Regions from separate parts of the Mesorhizobium sp. M1403 genome, predicted to be linked through region 1. Evidence: predicted binding sites of a transcription regulator. Region 1 holds the regulator's gene; each other region holds the start of a gene.

Region 1 (6,236 bases):
GGTCCGATTACCGCGCCGGCAGGGCCACCACGCCGCCACCCCGGCGGTCGCCGCTACGCTTTGCCGCTCGAAAGGTCCTGCTGGGCATGGGCGGCCTGGCGATGACCTCGATCATTGCAGGGAGCGCCACGGCGCTTTTCGCCATATGGCATTTCCAGCGCGTGGCGCCGCTCAGCCTGTTCGCCAATCTGGCCATCATGCCGATCGTCTCACTGGTCGTCATGCCCTTCGCCGTCCTCAGTGCGCTGGCGATGCCGTTCGGCGCGGATGGGCCTTTCCTCTACGTGATGGGCAAGGGGCTGACGGCGATGATCGCCCTGTCCGGGTGGATCTCCGAGCGCTCGCCGATCGATGCGGTCGGGCTGATTTCGCTGAGATCTGTCCTTTTGGTGACGATCGCCCTCGTCATTGCCAGCATGGCGACGACCTGGTTGCGGCTCGTGGCACTTCCTTTTGCGCTCGCCGGCCTGCTAACGACAACGCAGACGCGCGTACCCGATGTATTGATCTCGGAGGACGCACGGCTCGTCGCGCTGCCGATCGGCAGCGGTGAACTCGCGGTCAACCGGGCACGCCCGAATGAGTTCACCATCGACAACTGGAAACGCGCGCTCACATCAGAGGCTATCGTCGCGCCGGAAACACCTGGAAAGAACGATCCGCAATTCGACATTGCCGATCCAGCCGCCCTACCGCCGGGCATGCCGTTCATTTGCACGGACGGTCTCTGCCTTGCCAGGCATCCATCCGGCGCGATCATCGCGCAAGCCAAGGACCGCGATACTGCACGGCCAGCCTGCGCCTTTGCCAGCTTGATCGTCATCGACGACGCCACCGCCCATAATCCCTGCTACTACGACCGGCTGGTCCTCGTCGTCACCAAACGGCAACTGGCGCGCGCGGGAAGTGCGGCCGTCTATTTCGATCCACAAGCGGCAACACGCGCCGAAATCCGCTTCGCCGTCGAAAAATCATACCGGCCCTGGCACGTGCAACGGAAGTTTTCACGCGCGACACGTGGCCTGCCGCCATACCGCAAGGCCAACAAGCCTAAAGCCAGCGCCAAGGGCGCTACTCAGTAGCGGCGGATCAACCCGACGAGCTTGCCTTGTACCTTGACCCTGTCTGGCCCGAAGATGCGCGTCTCGTAGGCCGGATTGGCCGCTTCCAGGGCGATCGAGGCGCCTTTGCGGCGGAACCGCTTCAGCGTCGCTTCCTCCTCGTCGACCAGTGCCACCACGATCTCACCAGGGCTCGCCGTATCGGCATTGCGGATGATCACCGTGTCGCCGTCGAAAATGCCAGCCTCGATCATCGAATCGCCTTTGACCTCGAGCGCATAATGCTCGCCGCCCATGATCATGTCCGGCGGCACCGAGATCGAATGCGTCTGGTGCTGGATGGCATCGATCGGCACACCAGCGGCGATGCGGCCCATCACCGGGATAGACACGGCGGCGACGACATCGTCGTCATTGCCGGCTGCAGGGACGCGCGACGATGTCGGCTTGCCTTGCCGAGGACCTTGCCCAAGACTGCCCTGGATGACACTCGGCGAGAACTTGCGTGCCGCATTGAGGCCGGGGGCGATCGAATCGGGCAGGCGCAGCACCTCCAGCGCACGGGCCCTGTTGGGCAAACGGCGAATGAAGCCGCGCTCCTCCAGCGCCGTAATCAGCCGGTGGATTCCCGATTTGGAAGCCAGGTCGAGCGCTTCCTTCATCTCGTCGAAGGAGGGCGGGATACCGCTTTCCTTCAGCCTTTCGTGGATGAACATAAGCAGTTCGTGTTGTTTGCGTGTCAGCATAGCGACCCCCAACAGAATCAGAAAAACAAACCCAGAACAAACACTATCTGTTCCAGTTGTGTTCCGCAACTGTTTAAAGTTTAATGAATGTGTTAGGGCTCGGGTAACGATACCACTCGCCAACCGGGACGCTGCATTTTCACCGCCGCGGGCCTCATCGCCTTGATTCTGCTTTCGTTTGCGGCCTCTGGGTTTCCAGAAGGCGGCACTGGTATCGGCCGTCAGCCGGCAAAGGGGCACGGAATTGAAGCCGTATCGACTGTGCGGTTTGGTCAATGCGCCGTGAACGAAACGAAGTCAAAACGCCAACCTTGGGTTGGCTTGGCTCCTGGTTTCCACCGCGTGGTCAGGCAACTTGTCGCCGGTGGAGCCTTGCTGCGCGATACCAGGTAATGGAGAACCGCTCGTGACCGATGGATGCCGTCGATGCGTGTCCGGCGTTGCGGTGAATCTTGGGGGAGCAGACAAATCATGACAGGAATTCGCGATCTCGTAGCCATAAGGGCGATGGATGCTGCAGATCCGCTGCGCGCGATGCGCGACCGCTTTGTGCTGCCGCAAGGAGTGATCTATCTCGACGGCAATTCGCTAGGGGCCGCTTCGCGTGCAGCTTTCGATGAATTGAGCAAGGCAGCGACCGAAGAATGGGCGCATGATCTCATCCGCGCCTGGAACACGGCCGGCTGGTTCAACATGCCGCTCGAACTCGGCGACCAGCTCGGGCGCCTGATCGGTGCCGCGGCCGGCCAGACGGTGGTCTGCGACACGACATCGGTCAACATCTACAAGCTGCTGCACGCCGCCATGGCCATGCGGCCGGAGCGGCAGGTCATCGTCGCCGAGGGCGACAGTTTTCCGACAGATCTCTACATGGCTGAGGGTGTGGTTTCGACGCGAAAAGATACGCTGCTTCGCCTCTCGGGGGTCGACGCGCCGAGCATCGAAGAGCTGATCGACGAAGGCACCGCCGTGGTGCTGGTCAACCACGTCAACTACAGGTCGGGCGAACTGCGCGACATGCCGGCGCTGACGCGCAGGGCCCAGGAAGCCGGGGCGATGATCGTCTGGGATCTCTGCCACACCGCCGGTGCGATGCCAGTCGAGCTCGACAAGGCAAACGCCGATTTTGCCGTTGGCTGCACCTACAAATATCTGAATGGCGGACCGGGCGCGCCTGCCTTCATCTATGCGGCTGAGCGGCATCTTGCCGACATCCAGCAGCCGCTCACCGGCTGGTGGGGCCATGCACGGCCCTTCGCCTTCGAGCCAGGCTATGCGGCCGGCACCGGCATCCGCCGGTTTCTGTGCGGCACCCAGCCGGTCCTGTCGATGCGCACGCTGAAGGGCGCGCTCGACATCTGGAACGATGTCGACATGACGGCGGTGCGCAAGAAGAGCATCGCGCTGGCCGATCTGTTCATCGAGCTTGTCGAGGCAAAGTGCGGCACTTACGGGCTAACGCTCGAAAGCACGCGCGACGGGGAAAAACGCGGCAGCCAGATTTCATTCATGCACGAGCATGGCTACCAGATCATGCGCGCGCTGATCGAACGTGGCGTGATCGGCGATTTTCGCGCGCCATCGACCATGCGCTTCGGCTTCACCCCGCTCTATGTCGGCTATGCCGATGTCTGGCAGGCCGTCGAAGTGCTTGTGGACATCCTGCGCACCGGTGCGTGGAAGGATGCGCGCTTCGCCATCAAGGCGGCTGTCACTTGAGATTGATGCGAGAGCTGGCATCGTGAGGCTGGCGACGACGCGCCGCGCGATGCTCACGGCTACGCGGCAAGGCCATATTGCCAAGGGGAGGGCGCAGGGTGTTCGAACGTCACATTGCCGATTGGGACAACGCCTATGCCAATGGCGCCAACATAGCCGGCAGCGATCGCTGGCCGGCGGCCTGGGTCGAGCCCGCGGGGGTTTTTCGCGACGTGCTTTCGACCGAGGGCAGGGCGCGGCTCGACATCGCCTATGGCGAAAACCCACGCAACCGGCTCGATCTTTTCCTGCCGGCCACCAAGCCCAAGGGGCTCGTGGTGTTCGTCCATGGCGGCTACTGGATGGCATTCGACAAGAGTTTCTGGTCGCATCTTGCCGCTGGCGCTGTTGATCGCGGCTATGCTGTGGCGATGCCGTCCTACACGCTCTGTCCGCAGATACGCATTGGCGGCATCGTCAAGGAAGTCGGCGCGGCGATCGGCAAGGCGGCGGCGATGGTCGCAGGGCCGCTGATGTTGACCGGACACTCGGCCGGCGGCCATCTTGTTAGCCAGATGATAACGGCGACGACGCCGCTGGCGCCCGAAGTGGTCCGGCGCGTCCGTCATGTGGTGTCGATTTCGGGTGTGCACGATTTGCGACCGATCATGCGCACCGGCATGAACGAGACGCTGGCGATCGATGAGGCGGAGGCGCAGATCGAAAGCCCGGTGCTGCTGCGCCCGATGGACAAGGCCCGCCTGACCTGCTGGGCCGGCGGCAGCGAGCGCGCCGAATTCCTGCGCCAGAGCGCGTTGCTGGCCAATATCTGGATCGGCCTGGGTGCCGCGACCAGCTCGGTAGTCGAGCCTGACCGGCATCATTTCAACATCATCGACGGTTTGGCCGATCCAGACCATCCGCTGACCCGGACCTTGATCTCGGAGTGAGGCAGGTTCAGCGTAGCATCAGCACGTCGCAGGCGGCGCCCGCCGCCGCGGCGGGCGTGAACGGCGCACGGACGATCAGCCCGTTGGCATCGGCCAGCATTTTCAGCATCGAGGAGTCCTGGATGCCGAACGGCGTCGCCACGAGCGTACCGGCGTCGTCTGTGACAACAGCCCGCACATAATCTTGCCTGAGATCGTTGGCCGGCATGGCAGCGCCGAGCCGTGCCTCACGCATATCCTGCTGAAAGGCGCGGCCGCCGAGCCGCGCCAGCAGCGGCTTCAGGAAGAGCTGGGTGCAGACCAGGCTCGCCACCGGATTGCCGGGCAAGCCGATGCAGCGAATGTCGCCCAGCCGCCCGAACATCAGCGGCTTGCCCGGCCGCATGGCGATCTTCCAGAAATCGAGAGTCATGCCTTGCCCGGTCAGCACGTCATGGACGAAATCGTGGTCACCGACCGAGGCACCGCCCAGCGTGACGATGACGTTCGCGCCAGCCTTCACGGCCTTTTCCACCAGCGCAGCGATCGCCTCCCTGCGGTCCGGCGCGATGCCAAGGTCGAGCACTCGCGCACCGACCGACTGTGCGGCGGCGGCGACACCATAGGCGTTGGAGGAGATGATCTGGTCGGGGCCAAGCTCGCTGCCCGGCGGCAGCAATTCGTCGCCGGTGGCGATGATGGCGACCAACGGCCTTTTGACCACGCCGACCTCGGGGTGGTTGGCCGATGCCGCCAGCGACAAGGCCGCCGGGTCGAGCAGGCGGCCTTTGTGCAGCAGGACGTCGCCTTTGGCGAAATCGAGCCCGAGGCGGCGGATGTTTCGCCCCTGCACCGTCGGCTCCGTCACTTCGACGACACCGCGGCCGAGATCGCGGACGTTCTCCTGGATGACGATGGTGTCGGCGCCTTCGGGAAGCGGCGCGCCGGTGAAGATACGGACGGCCTGCCCCTGCTGCACCGTCCCGGCAAAGCCGCTTCCGGCCGGCGCCATGCCGACCACCGAAAGCTTTGCTGGTAAGGACGCGATATCAGCCGCCCGCACGGCATAGCCGTCCATGGCGGAGGCGTTGAACGGCGGCTGGGTGCGGAGCGCCACAACCGGCTCCGCCAGCACGCGGTCGGCGGCATCCAGCAGCGCGACGCGTTCGCCCTGCAGTGCAGCTGCGCCGTCCAACAGGCGCTCGAGCGCCTCAGCAACTGGGACCAGCGCCATCAGCGGCCTGCCTCGGTGACCCCATCTTCGGTGATCTTGTAGTCGCCGGATTTGCCGCCGGTCTTTTCAACCAGCCTGATGCCGGAGATGACCATGGCGCGGTCGACCGCCTTGGCCATGTCGTAGATGGTCAGGCAAGCGACCGAGACGGCGCTCAGGGCCTCCATCTCAACGCCGGTTTTGCCGGTGACGCGGGTCAATGCTGTGACCTTCAGGCCGGGCAAAGCTGCGTCCGGCTCGATATCGACAGATATCCTGGTCAGCAGCAGTGGATGGCAGAGCGGGATCAGTTCATGCGTCTTCTTGGCCGCCATGATGCCGGCGATACGCGCGGTACCGAGCACGTCGCCCTTCTTGGCATCGCCGGCGAGGATCATGTCCAGCGTCTCGGGCCGCATCGACACGAAGCCCTCCGCGACTGCCGTGCGCACCGTCTCAGCCTTGTCGCCGACATCGACCATGTTGGCTTCGCCGCGCGCGCCAAGATGGGTGAGGGCGGCCGCCATCCTCAGATCGCCTCTGCCGGCGCCTTGCCCGTCAAAAGCAGGCGCGTTGCAGCGGCCACGTC
Region 2 (6,236 bases), on a different contig from region 1:
AAAGCGCATGGACGGCTTTTCCGAAGTGTTCCACCGCATCTCCTACGACAAGATCGGCACTTCGACGATCCAGAGCCGGGCAACCGGCGGCGTCGTCAACGCCACCTTCGTCTTCTTGTTGCCGGGCTCGCCCGGCGCCTGCAAGGACGCCTGGGACGGCATTTTGAAGCCGCAGCTCGACTATCGGCACATGCCCTGCAACTTCGTCGAGATCATGCCGCGCCTGGACGAGCATTTGCGGCGCGGCTGAGACGGAGCGAGGTATCAGCCGGGCGATCCCGCCTCAGCGAATGACCGGCTCGCCGTGAAACCGCCGGCGCGACGGCGGCGAGACGCCGAAGCCGACTTCCATCATCAGTCGTGGCGTGCGCGTCGGCAAGGTACCCATATGGAAGCCGAACGGATCCTCGACAAAGCCGAGACCGGCCTGCCCGGTCAGCGTGACCGGGCTCTGCTCGCCATAGACGCCCAGCACCTCTTCCGCCGAATGGCCGACCAGAAGCGTCAGCTGATGCTTCAGGATGCGGCGGTTGTGGGAGCCGCGGACATAGACATGCGGCCCGGTGTCGTTGTCGACCGGCACCAGGTAGAAAAAGAACTTCAGCATGCGCCAGTCGTCGAGGTCGAAATGGTATTTGCCGAGCGAAGCCATGTTCTTGTCGGCGTCCGAGACGCCACCGGTCGGAAAGCTCCACCAGACGCGGGTGGTGATCAGCTTGGCCTGGCTGCCGAGATAGTGCGCTGCGATGTCGAGGAGTAGCGGATCGCGCTGCACGGCGACCGCAGCGTTGCAGTCGAGGACCCGCTCGAAATAGTGACCGCTGAGCAGCGGGCGGCCGAAATGCTTTTCTGCATCGGCGTGTTTTTCGGGCAGGAATTCCAGCCGGCGGTCGAAATTGCCGAAGCATGGCGTGTGCTCGGCGAAGCGGGCGATCTCCTCATGGATGGCGGCCGGCAGCATCAGGCCCGAATAGAGCCCCTCCGTCCGCAGCGCGCCGACGACGGCATCGCGATCGACGCCGGCGAACATCGTTTCACTGACATTGCGCGCCGGCCGAACCGGCTTCGCACCGCGCCAGTGCAGCCGCCGCGCCGGCATGGTGCGGGCCAGCATGAACATCGGCAGCCATGCCGGATTCTCGCGAAGGTCGGAAAGATAGGTCGGAATGCGGGCGGCGATGCGGCGCAGCGTACCGCCGTTGCGTGCGATCGCCTCGAGGCTCGCAGCGCCGGACTTGTCAGGGCTTGAAAGGGTCATCGGGGTCCTCAAATGTCGAGGGAACAGCATCGACGATAGTCGTCGCCGCCGCTCCGGCACACCCCAAACCCATTCGCCCGTATCGCTGGGAATGGTAACCCCCGGCCAGATTTTGTGCAATGCACAATAAACGACAACCCGCCAGAAAATTTGCTTGGGCGGCGTTCCCTAGGCCGGGATGGTAAGCCGTCACTTCCGCGGCGCCACCCAGATCTCGGCGTGGAGCCTTCTTGTCGCCAGGCCGCGGGCGATGGCTTCGGCGCTGCGGGCGCCCTTCGACAGCGCAGCGGCCTGACGCTTGCTGATCACCAAGCCTTCGGCGAGGGCGCGATTTCCGGCAAAGACCCGCGACAGGAACGGCGCGCGGCTGCCGCGTGCCCGCGAAAATCGCGCCGCCATGGTTTGCCTGGCAGTATGGGCGACGACCTCATCGATCCAGCCCTCCCCCAGCCGCGCGCCCGGTTCCAGCAAGAGCAGCCAGTCGCCCTTGGCCTGCCTGATGCCGGCGGCGATGCCGCCGCTGACATAGTGGCAGCCGGCATGTTCGGCGACGCGGTGCGTCTGATCGGTCGAGCCGGTGTCGCAGACGAGAACGTCGCGCACCACGCCTTCGACCGCACCGCCGATCAGCGAGGCGAGCGTGCGGGCGAGGCCCTCCTCGTCATTCAGGGTTTCGATCAGGACGCTGAGCATGTTTAGCCGAATAGCGGAAAGCGGTGGGCAGCGCCAGTTTTGCGGCGCGCCATCAGAAAGTTCTTGCTTTGTTCCACTCAATGCGATAGGAATACATTCATGAGCAGAGCGATTCGACAGCGGGCGGACAGTCCCTGGGAAAGGGCCAAAATGGAACAGATCGTGCGTGCCGACATTGCAGCCTTCGGCGCTGGCAGGGCCGAGATGGCGAATGCGATGATCGAGCAGAGCGGCATGCGCGTCCGTCCGGACCGCAATCGCGGCAGGTCGGCGGGCATCAATCCGTCCGGCCGTTTCGAGCCGGTCAGCCGGCATGTGTTCGACGACGGCTGGAACTCGCTGGAGGAGCTGCCACCGTTCAAGACCGAGGTACAGGTCGAGAAGCCGCGCACCATCATCACCCGCAACGAATCGCCCGACATCTCCTTCGACCGCTCGATCAATCCCTATCGCGGCTGCGAACATGGCTGCGTCTATTGCTTCGCGCGGCCGACGCACAGCTTCATGGGCCTGTCGCCGGGGCTGGATTTCGAATCGAAGCTGTTTGCCAAGCCGGATGCGGCGCGGCTGCTCGACAAGGAATTGTCCAGGGATAATTACCAGCCGCGCACCATCGCCATCGGCACCAACACCGATCCCTACCAGCCGATCGAGAAGCAATACCGGATCATGCGCGAGATCCTCGAAGTGCTGGAGGCGCGTGGGCATCCGGTCGGCATCGTCACCAAGTCAGCGCTGGTGACACGCGACATCGACATTCTGTCACGCATGGCCGAACGCGGGCTGGCCAAGGTGGCACTGTCGGTGACGACATTGGACAGGATGCTGGCCAGAACGATGGAGCCGCGCGCGTCGACGCCGACCAAGCGGCTGGAGGCGATCAGGCAGCTTTCGGACGCCGGCATTCCGGCCTCGGTGATGGTCGCACCGATCATCCCCGGACTGACCGACCCGGAAATGGAGCGCATCCTCGATTCGGCGCAGGCAGCGGGCGCGCGTGAAGCGGGCTATGTGCTGCTGCGCCTGCCGCTGGAGGTCGCGCCGATCTTCAAGGACTGGCTGCTGCGCCACTATCCCGACCGCTATCGCCACGTCATGTCGCTGATCCGTTCGATGCGCGACGGCAAGGACTACGATTCGGAATGGGGCAAGCGCATGAAAGGCTCCGGCCCTTATGCCTGGCAGATCGGCCGCCGTTTCGAGATCGCCGCCAAACGGCTCGGCCTCAATGCCGAGCGGCGCTCGCTGAGGACCGACCGGTTCGTCCCCGCCGCCAAGGCAACCGAGCAGCTGATGCTGCTGTGACAAAGCGTCTCGTGCCAGCCGCTTGAAGCGGCCGGCAACAGGCGAAAAATCCCGTCCGGCCTGTCCTGTCCCCGGGCTTGCAGACGGTAGCCCCCTCCTGGTCCGGTGCCCCGCCCGACCCGGAGGGACTTGCGGAGAATCGGAGCCGATGCGAACCTCGCCGCACCATGGCTCGCCCGCGTTCCGATTCTCCGCTTCTCTTCGAAATCGTCGAGAAACCCGACTTCTCGTTCGAGACGAAGGCAATGGCCGAAGGCCTGTGGCCGGTGGCGGGGATGGACGAGGCCGGCCGCGGCCCGCTCGCCGGGCCGGTGGTGGCTGCAGCGGTGGTGCTCGATCCCGCCAACATCCCCGACGGCCTCGATGATTCCAAGCGGCTGACGCATTTGCAGCGTGAGGCGCTGTTCCTGAAAATCCTCGGCTCCGCACTTGCCGTATCAATGGCCTCGGTCAGCGCCGAAGGCATCGATGCCAGCAACATCCTCAAGGCCAGCCTGGAGGCGATGCGCCGTGCCGTAGCAGGCCTGTCAATCCGGCCGAAGCTGGCGCTGGCCGACGGCCGCGACGTGCCGCCCGGCCTGCCCTGCGAGGGCAGAGCGCTGATCAAGGGCGACCAGCGCTCGCAGTCGATCGCCGCAGCCTCGATCGTCGCCAAGGTGATGCGCGACCGCATGATGTGCGGCTGCGGCAGCCATCATGCGCATTACGGCTTCGAGTTGCATATGGGCTACGCCACTGTGCGCCATCGCACGGCGATCGATCTGCACGGGCCAGTGGTACGGCTGCACCGCGCCTCCTTCGCGCCGTTCCGGTTCGGCGGCACCGAGGTGCTGGAGGAAGAGGGTTTTTCGGGCCTGGATTGAGATTGGCGAAAGCGGCTAGGCGTAATCTCCCCCTCGAGGGGAGATGGCGGGCAGGCAAGAGGGGTCGCCTCGCGTGAGGCGCCAACCGCCTCTTTCGTCCCACATGGCGTCGCGCCAGGACGTACTGACCCCCTCTGTCGCCTTCGGCGACATCTCCCCCTCGGGGAGGGAGATTACGCGCTCAGCCGTTTTCGCTAACAAAAAAGCCGCCAGGTTTCCCAGGCGGCTTTCGATTAATTTCTCGACGAAGTCGCTTAATTCAGCTTCGACTTCAAATCCTGCAGCGAGGCGTTGAACAGGTCGGCGCCGGCCTTGGCGTCGATCTTGCCGGCCAGCAGCGCGCGCGCTGCCTCTACCGCGATGTCGACGGCGCTGGCGCGCACTTCGCCGATCGCCTCGCGCTCGGCCTGGCCGATCTTCTGCTCGGCCAAGGCGGTACGCCGGGCGACATAATCCTCGGTCTTCTTGTGCGCCTCGGCGGCGAGCATGTCGGCTTCGCGCTTGGCGGCGGCGACGATGGCCGCGGCCTCCTGCTCGGCTTCCTTGCGCTTGCGCTGATATTGGCCGAGCAACTGCTGGGCCTCTTCGCGCAACCGGCGCGCTTCCTCGAGTTCGCTGCTGATCTTGTCGGCACGGGCATCGAGCGCCTTGGCGATCATGCCCGGCACCTTGATGTAGATGGCAATGCCGAGGAAGATCATGAGGGCAACGGTTGCCCAAAGCGTCGCGAGAGATGTGGCGTCCATGATGCGCTCCTCACCCGGCCACGGATTTGACCGCGGCCGCGATCTCGGCCTTGCTGGCCTTGCCGCCGACCAGCGCCTCGACGATGGCCGAAGCGGTGTCCTCGGCGATCGTGCCGACTTCCTTCATGGCATTGGCCTTGATGGAAGATATGCGCGCCTCGGCCTCGCCAAGCTTCTGGTCGAGGGCGGCTTCGATCGTCTTGCGGGCAGCCTCGGCTTCCGCCTTGGCCGCATCGTTGGCCTGCTGACCGATCGCATTGGCCTTGCCCTTGGCTTCCGCCAATTCCTGCTCATAGGCGGCAACGGCGGCATCGGCCTCGCCTTTCAGCCGGGCAGCATGATCGAGATCCTGCGTGATGCGGTCGTTGCGCACGTCGATGATGCCGCCGACGCGCGGCATCACTACCCGCTTCAAGAAGAGGTAGAACAGCCCGAAAGTGATTGCCAGCCACAGCAGCTGTGACGGGTACGTCGCCGGATTGAATGGCGGGAACGTGCCGTGCGCCTCGGCAGGCACGCCGGTGGCGGCGTGCGTTTCGCCTTCCGTTGCGGCGGGCGCGGACTCTTGCGCAAAGGCAGATGTCACGAACATGGACTATCCCCGAAATTCAGACCCGCCGCAGGATCGCGGCCGGCCTGTTCAATTCTTCCCAATGTTCAGCCGAACAAGTATTCAGCCGAACAGGGCGAGAAGCGCGATGAGAAGCGAGAAAATACCCAGCGCTTCGGTCACGGCGAAGCCGAAAATCAGGCGGCCGAACTGGCCGTCGGCGGCCGACGGGTTGCGCAGCGCGCCCGCCAGATAGCTGCCGAAGATGTTGCCGAGGCCAATGCCCGCGCCGCCCATGCCGAGGCATGCGATGCCAGCGCCGATGTACTTTGCTGCTTCTGCGTCCATTTGTTCAACTCCTTTGGATCTAAAATTCCGTTGCAAATTCGATCCGGCGGCAATGCCGGAAACCTTGTTAGTGCCCGGGATGCAGGGCGTCGTTGAGATACATGCAAGTCAGCACGGCAAAGACGTAGGCCTGCAGGAACGCGACCAGCAGCTCCAGCGCCGTCAGCGCCACGGCCATCGCCAGCGGCAGAACCGAGCCCGCCACGCCGACCGCGCCGAGCGCGCTCAGGCTGACGACAAAGCCCGAGAACACTTTCAGCGTGATGTGACCGGCAAGCATGTTGGCGAACAGACGAACCGAGAGGCTGACCGGACGCGAGACGAAGGAAATCACCTCGATCAGCACCACCAGCGGCAGCAGGTAGACCGGCACGCCATGCGGGACGAACAGCTTCAGGAAGCCAAAGCCGTGCTTGGTGAAGCCGTAGACGACGACCGTTCCGATCACCAGCGCAGCGAGGCCGAAGGTGACG
Region 3 (6,236 bases), on a different contig from region 1:
ACAAAATAGAGCGTGGATGACATCTTCACCTTCGAGGCGAAGATGTTTTCTGACACAGGCCTGCTGAGGGAAATTTTGGGCCGGCGCTTCGCCGGCCGGCAGTCACGACATCGTGTCGAGCTTGCGCTGCATCGCGGCGATCTGCTCCTTCAGCTCCTGAAGGTCGTCCGGTTTTTCCGGTGTTTCTTTCCTGGCCTGTTCGGCCGGTGCTGCTGCCGGCGCAGACCCCGCAGGCGGGAACGGCGTGAACAGCCGCATGGCGTTCTGGAACATTTCCATGTTACGCCGAGTCTGCTCCTCCAGCACCTTGATCGGCGTCGCGATCTTCATCATGTCCATCGGCGACTTGCCGAGGGCATCTTTCATCTGCTCGCGAAAGCGTTCCTGCTCCTTCGAGAAGGCCAGCATCGACTGTTCGAGAAAGCTTGGCACGATCATCTGCATCTGGTCGCCGTAGTAGGCGATGAGCTGACGCAGGAACGGGATCGGCAGCATGTTCTGCCCGTCCTTGTTCTCCAGCTCGAAGATGATCTGGGTCAGCACCGGATGCGTGATGTCGTCGCCGGTCTTGGCGTCCTGGACAGTAAAGTCCTCGCCTTTTTTGACCATTTCTGCGAGATCCTCGAGCGTCACATAGGTGCTGGTGCCCGTATTGTAGAGACGGCGATTGGCATATTTCTTGATAACAATAGGTTCGTCTTTCGCGGCCATCTGCATCCTCCCCGGACACCGGCCAGCTTAAGTAAGCCGCCGGTAACGATTGCGCCTTGTTAAAGGATATGCGCAAAAGCGTCATGAATCCAAGCTGTTTGTGCAGTGCGGGAACATTTTATGCTGCGCAGCACGGATGGGCCGTCATCGCAGCGACGCGCGGCCTGCTTGCCGCGGAGGAACGCCATGCCCATTTCGGGTTTGACTCGGGTTGTGGAAAGGGCAAGAAAAGTCCCCGACGGCACCCGAAATCGCTCCCCGAAAGTCTGGAGAAGAACATGTCCGCTTCCAACGCCATCGTTGTCGCCAGTGCGGCGCGCACGCCTGTCGGCTCCTTCAACGGCGCCTTCGCCAACACGCCAGCTCATGAACTGGGTGCCGTCGCCGTCAGGGAAGCGCTTGCCCGCGCCGGCGTCGACGGCAAGGAGGTGGACGAGGTCATTCTCGGCCAGATCCTGACCGCGGCTCAAGGGCAGAACCCGGCGCGGCAGGCGGCCATGGCCGCCGGCGTGCCGCAGGAGGCGACCTCATGGGGCCTGAACCAGCTCTGCGGCTCCGGCCTGCGCGCCATCGCGCTCGGCATGCAGCAGATCGCCCAGGGCGATGCAAAAATCATCGTTGCCGGCGGCCAGGAATCGATGTCGATGGCTCCGCATGCGCAGCATCTGCGCGGTGGCGTCAAGATGGGCGATTTCAAGCTGATCGACACCATGATCAAGGACGGCCTGACCGATGCCTTCTATGGTTATCATATGGGCAACACGGCGGAGAACGTCGCCCGCCAGTTCCAAATCACCCGCGACGACCAGGACCAGTTCGCACTGGCTTCCCAGAACAAGGCCGAGGCTGCGCAGAAAGGCGGAAAATTCAACGACGAGATCGTTGCCTTCACAGTCAAGGGCAGAAAGGGCGACACGATAGTCGACCAGGACGAGTACATCCGCCATGGCGCGACGATCGACGCCATGACCAAGCTCAAGCCCGCCTTCGACAAAGACGGCACGGTGACAGCAGCCAATGCTTCCGGCATCAATGACGGCGCCGCCGCCGTGGTGCTGATGACCGAAGCGGAAGCCGCAAGGCGCGGCATCACGCCGCTGGTGCGTATCGTTTCCTGGGCGACCGCCGGCGTTGACCCGCAGATCATGGGGACGGGACCGATCCCCTCCTCGCGCAAGGCGCTGGCCAAGGCCGGCTGGTCGGTCGGCGACCTCGATCTGGTCGAAGCCAACGAGGCCTTCGCCGCGCAGGCCTGCGCCGTCAACAAGGACATGGGCTGGGACCCGTCCATCGTCAACGTCAATGGCGGCGCCATCGCCATCGGCCATCCGGTCGGCGCCTCGGGCGCCCGCATCTTCAACACGCTGGTCTACGAAATGCGTCGCAGAAGTGCCAAGAAAGGTCTTGCCACGCTGTGCATCGGCGGCGGCATGGGCGTTGCCATGTGCGTGGAAGCATTGTGATGAGATAAGCGATACGAATAGGATACTGGCGCAAAGCGAGTAGGGAATAGAGGGCAAACCCTACCGCTTCAACGCTCAGTCATCTGCATTTCCCTGGAGGACACATGACAAAGGTTGCAATCGTCACAGGCGGGTCGCGCGGCATCGGCGCGGCGATATCGGTCGCCTTGAAAAGCGCCGGCTATTCGGTTGCCGCAAACTACGCCGGCAATGAGGAAGCGGCAGCAAAGTTCAAGGCAGCGACCGGCATCCCGGTCTACAAATGGTCGGTTGCCGACTACGAGGCCTGCGCTGCCGGCATCAAACAGGTAGAGGCCGATCTCGGTCCCGTATCGGTGCTGGTCAACAATGCAGGCATCACGCGCGACGCGATGTTCCACAAGATGACGCGCGAGCAATGGAAAGAGGTCCTCGACACCAACCTTTCCGGCGTCTTCAACATGACGCATCCGTTGTGGGGCGGCATGCGCGACCGCAAATTCGGCCGCGTCATCACCATCTCCTCGATCAATGGCCAGAAAGGGCAGGTCGGCCAGGTCAATTATTCGGCCTCGAAGGCCGGCGATATCGGCTTCACCAAGGCGTTGGCCCAGGAAGGCGCGCGCGCCGGCATCACCGTCAACGTCATCTGCCCCGGCTACATCGCCACCGAGATGGTCAAAGCGATGGACGAGAAGGTGCTCAACGAGCGTGTCCTTCCGCAGATCCCGGTCGGCCGTCTCGGCGAGCCGGAGGAGATCGCGCGCTGCGTCGTCTTCCTCGCTTCCGACGATGCCGGGTTCATCACCGGCTCGACCATATCAGCCAATGGCGGGCAGTACATCGCCTGACCGTTTATCTTTACGTTGAGATAGATACGCGCTTGGACGAACGGGCCTGCAAAACGGCCCGTTTCTATACTCTTCCCGTTGCAAGATCTCGATTCAGCACGCTGCCCCAATCCGGCACGCAAAGGTTAACGGCCGCTGCGCAGCCTGTGCAAAAACTGCCCGGCAGCCTGTGGATTCTCGGTGGAAAAGCTGTTCACAACACAACATGTTGCGGTGAACAAACCAAGAAACTTTGCCTATCGCTGATTCGTCGCCGATTCGTTCCGGCTTTGAGCGGAACGTTAACGGCGAGAGCCGAAAACACCCTCGAAATGATTAAAGCGCATTAGGAAACATCAATAATTTCATAATGTTGGGCGAAGCAGATTGGCCGGCCACGATCATTCACCGGCAAAGGTTAACGGTGGTGCTCGTTTGAATGCCGCCTGCATGAATCGGGCCAGTTTCTGTGATTCAGCATGTGGTGAGACTCGCCGGCAGAAATCCCAGATGTAGCCGTGAACAAAACCTGAATCAGCGCGAGTCAGTGATTCGTCGCTGATTCGTTCCAGACTCGTTCCAACTGTTAATCGGGAACAGATTTCTGGCTTCGAACCGACCAATCAGCCTGCCCTCGGCACATTCCGCTTTCGCTTCGCGCCCGAAATCCCTATGTGTCGCCTGTCATACGCGGCCAATATGGGCGCGCTCCCGACAATGCGAGGCAAAGAGCCTTATTTCCAGGCCGATGAACATCCATCCGAAACACACTGAACCGCTGATCCTGTCGGGTCGAGACGTGACGGCCGTGCTCGGCCCGACCAATACCGGCAAGACCCATCTCGCCATCGAACGCATGGTGGCGCATGAGAGCGGCGTCATCGGCCTACCGCTCAGGCTGCTTGCCCGCGAGGTCTATACGCGCGTCTGCGAGAAGGTCGGCGCCCATAAGGTTGCGCTCATCACCGGCGAGGAAAAGATCCAGCCGGCGGGCGCGAAATACTCGGTCTGCACGGTGGAAGCGATGCCGCGCGAGACCGACGCCGCCTTCGTTGCCATCGACGAGGTCCAGCTCGCTGGCGATCTCGAACGCGGCCACATCTTCACCGATCGCATCCTGCATCTGCGCGGCCGCCAGGAGACGCTGCTGCTGGGTGCGGCCACCATGCACGGCATTCTGCAGCGCCTGCTGCGGGGCGTGTCGGTGGTGACCCGGCCACGGCTGTCGCATCTTGCCTATGCCGGCTCGAAGAAGCTGACCCGCCTGCCGCGGCGCACCGCGATCGTCGCCTTCTCGGCCGACGAGGTCTATGCCATCGCCGAGCTGATCCGCCGCCAGCAGGGCGGTGCCGCCGTCGTGCTCGGCGCGCTCAGCCCGCGCACCCGCAACGCCCAGGTGGCGCTGTTCCAGTCGGGCGATGTCGACTACCTCGTCGCCACCGACGCCATCGGCATGGGCCTCAACCTCGACCTCGACCACGTCGCCTTCGCCCAGAATCGCAAATTCGACGGCTACCAGTACCGCAACCTGACCGCGGCCGAGCTCGGCCAGATTGCCGGCCGTGCCGGCCGGCATCTGCGCGACGGCACCTTCGGCGTCACCGGCCAGGTCGATCCGCTGGATGAGGAATTGGTCAAGAAGATCGAGGCGCATGATTTCGATCCGGTGAAAGTGCTGCAGTGGCGTACCGCGCATTTCGATTTCGCCAACCTCGATGCGCTGAAGCGCTCGATCGAGACCAACGCCCCGGTCGAAGGCCTGACGCGCGCACTGCCGGCCGTGGACGCGCAGGCGCTCGAGCATCTGTCGCGCGACGAGGACATCCGGGCACTCACCACCGACGCCAGGCGGGTGGCGCTGCTGTGGGAAGCCTGCGCGCTGCCCGACTACAGGAAGATCGCGCCGGCCCAGCACGCCGACTTGATCGCCTCCATCTACATGGACCTTGCCAGGCACGGCCATGTCGACGAGAACTACATGGCCGAGCAGGTGCGCCGCGCCGACACCACTGAAGGCGATATCGACACGCTATCGCACAGGATTGCCCAGATCCGCACATGGACCTTCGTTTCCAACCGGCCCGGCTGGCTGGCCGATCGGGCACACTGGCAGGAAAAGACGCGCGAAATCGAAGACAGATTGTCGGATGCGCTGCATGAGCGGTTGACGAAACGTTTTGTAGACCGCAGGACTTCCGTCCTCATGCGGCGCCTTAGAGAAAACACGATGCCTGAAGCCGAAATCAGCCCAACCGGAACCGTCCTCGTCGAAGGCCATCACGTCGGCGAGTTGCAGGGTTTCCGCTTCACCGCCGACCAGAGCGCCGGCGGCGAGGACGCCAAGGCGGTGCGGGCGGCGGCGCAGAAGGCGCTTGCCGCCGAGTTCGAGGCGCGTGCCGAACGCTTCGGCGCCTCGGCCAATGGCGACATCGCGCTGGGTTCGGATGGCACGCTGCGCTGGATCGGCGCGCCGATCGGCACGCTGGTCGCTGGCGAAGACGCTTTGAAGCCGCGTCTCGTTCTGCTCGCCGACGAGCAACTCACCGGCCCGGCCCGCGACAAGGTTGCGGCGCGCGCCGAGCGCTTCGTCAATTTCCAGATCGAATCCCTGCTGAAGCCGCTGGTCGATCTCAAGAATGCCGAGCAGATCACCGGCATCGGCCGCGGCATCGCTTTCCAGCTCGTCGAGCATTTCGGCCTCATCAACCGTCGCGACATCGCCGACGAGATGAAGTCGCTCGACCAGGAGGGCCGCGCGGCGCTTCGCCGTCTCGGCGTGCGCTTCGGCGCCTACCATGTCTTCGTGCCGGCGCTGATCAAGCCGGCGCCGGCCGGGTTGATAACGCTGCTGTGGGCGCTGAGAAACGACGGCAAGGACAAGCCCGGCTTCGGCGATGTCGTTCACGCACTGGCCTCCGGCCGCACCTCGGTGGTCATCGATCCAACCTTCGACAAGACTTTCTACAAGCTGGCGGGCTACCGCAATCTTGGCCGGCGTGCTGTACGCGTCGATATTCTCGAACGGCTGGCCGACCTGATCCGGCCGGCGACCAACTGGAAGCCGGGCCTCGGACCTCGCCCCGACGGCGCCTATGACGGTCAGTCCTTCATGGTGACGCCGCCGATGATGTCGATCCTCGGCGCCACCGCCGACGACATGGAAGAAATCCTGAAGGGGCTCGGCTATCGCGCCGATGCCAAGCCGGCGGCCGAGGTCAAGGCGCGGCTCGAAGCACAGGACAATGCCGCGCGT

Evidence for each region. The regulator LexA, encoded in region 1, represses DNA repair genes until DNA is damaged. The targets are predictions, from matches to a motif close to TGTTCNNNNTGTGTTCNG.
Region 2: the regulator LexA is predicted to act here: its motif matches at 2,010-2,027, upstream of NKH01_RS04675 (PA0069 family radical SAM protein).
Region 3: the regulator LexA is predicted to act here: its motif matches at 3,548-3,565, upstream of NKH01_RS11235 (helicase-related protein).

Annotation. Positions count from the first base shown of each region.
Region 1 is NZ_JAMYKY010000001.1:657,688-663,923, forward strand. Features, by position in the region: gene NKH01_RS03315 (ComEC/Rec2 family competence protein) at 1-1,082, shown strand, start outside; gene lexA (transcriptional repressor LexA) at 1,076-1,807, opposite strand; gene kynU (kynureninase) at 2,279-3,526, shown strand; gene NKH01_RS03330 (hormone-sensitive lipase) at 3,625-4,455, shown strand; gene NKH01_RS03335 (molybdopterin molybdotransferase MoeA) at 4,463-5,668, opposite strand; gene moaC (cyclic pyranopterin monophosphate synthase MoaC) at 5,668-6,174, opposite strand; gene trpC (indole-3-glycerol phosphate synthase TrpC) at 6,177-6,236, opposite strand, start outside.
Region 2 is NZ_JAMYKY010000002.1:13,904-20,139, reverse strand. Features, by position in the region: gene moaB (molybdenum cofactor biosynthesis protein B) at 1-250, shown strand, start outside; gene NKH01_RS04685 (phytanoyl-CoA dioxygenase family protein) at 284-1,258, opposite strand; gene NKH01_RS04680 (glycosyltransferase) at 1,448-1,951, opposite strand; gene NKH01_RS04675 (PA0069 family radical SAM protein) at 2,102-3,256, shown strand; gene rnhB (ribonuclease HII) at 3,424-4,119, shown strand; gene NKH01_RS04665 (F0F1 ATP synthase subunit B) at 4,374-4,865, opposite strand; gene NKH01_RS04660 (F0F1 ATP synthase subunit B) at 4,876-5,457, opposite strand; gene NKH01_RS04655 (F0F1 ATP synthase subunit C) at 5,539-5,763, opposite strand; gene NKH01_RS04650 (F0F1 ATP synthase subunit A) at 5,831-6,236, opposite strand, start outside.
Region 3 is NZ_JAMYKY010000004.1:343,768-350,003, reverse strand. Features, by position in the region: gene phaR (polyhydroxyalkanoate synthesis repressor PhaR) at 103-711, opposite strand; gene NKH01_RS11250 (acetyl-CoA C-acetyltransferase) at 990-2,174, shown strand; gene phbB (acetoacetyl-CoA reductase) at 2,279-3,004, shown strand; gene NKH01_RS11240 (hypothetical protein) at 3,037-3,333, shown strand; gene NKH01_RS11235 (helicase-related protein) at 3,732-6,236, shown strand, end outside.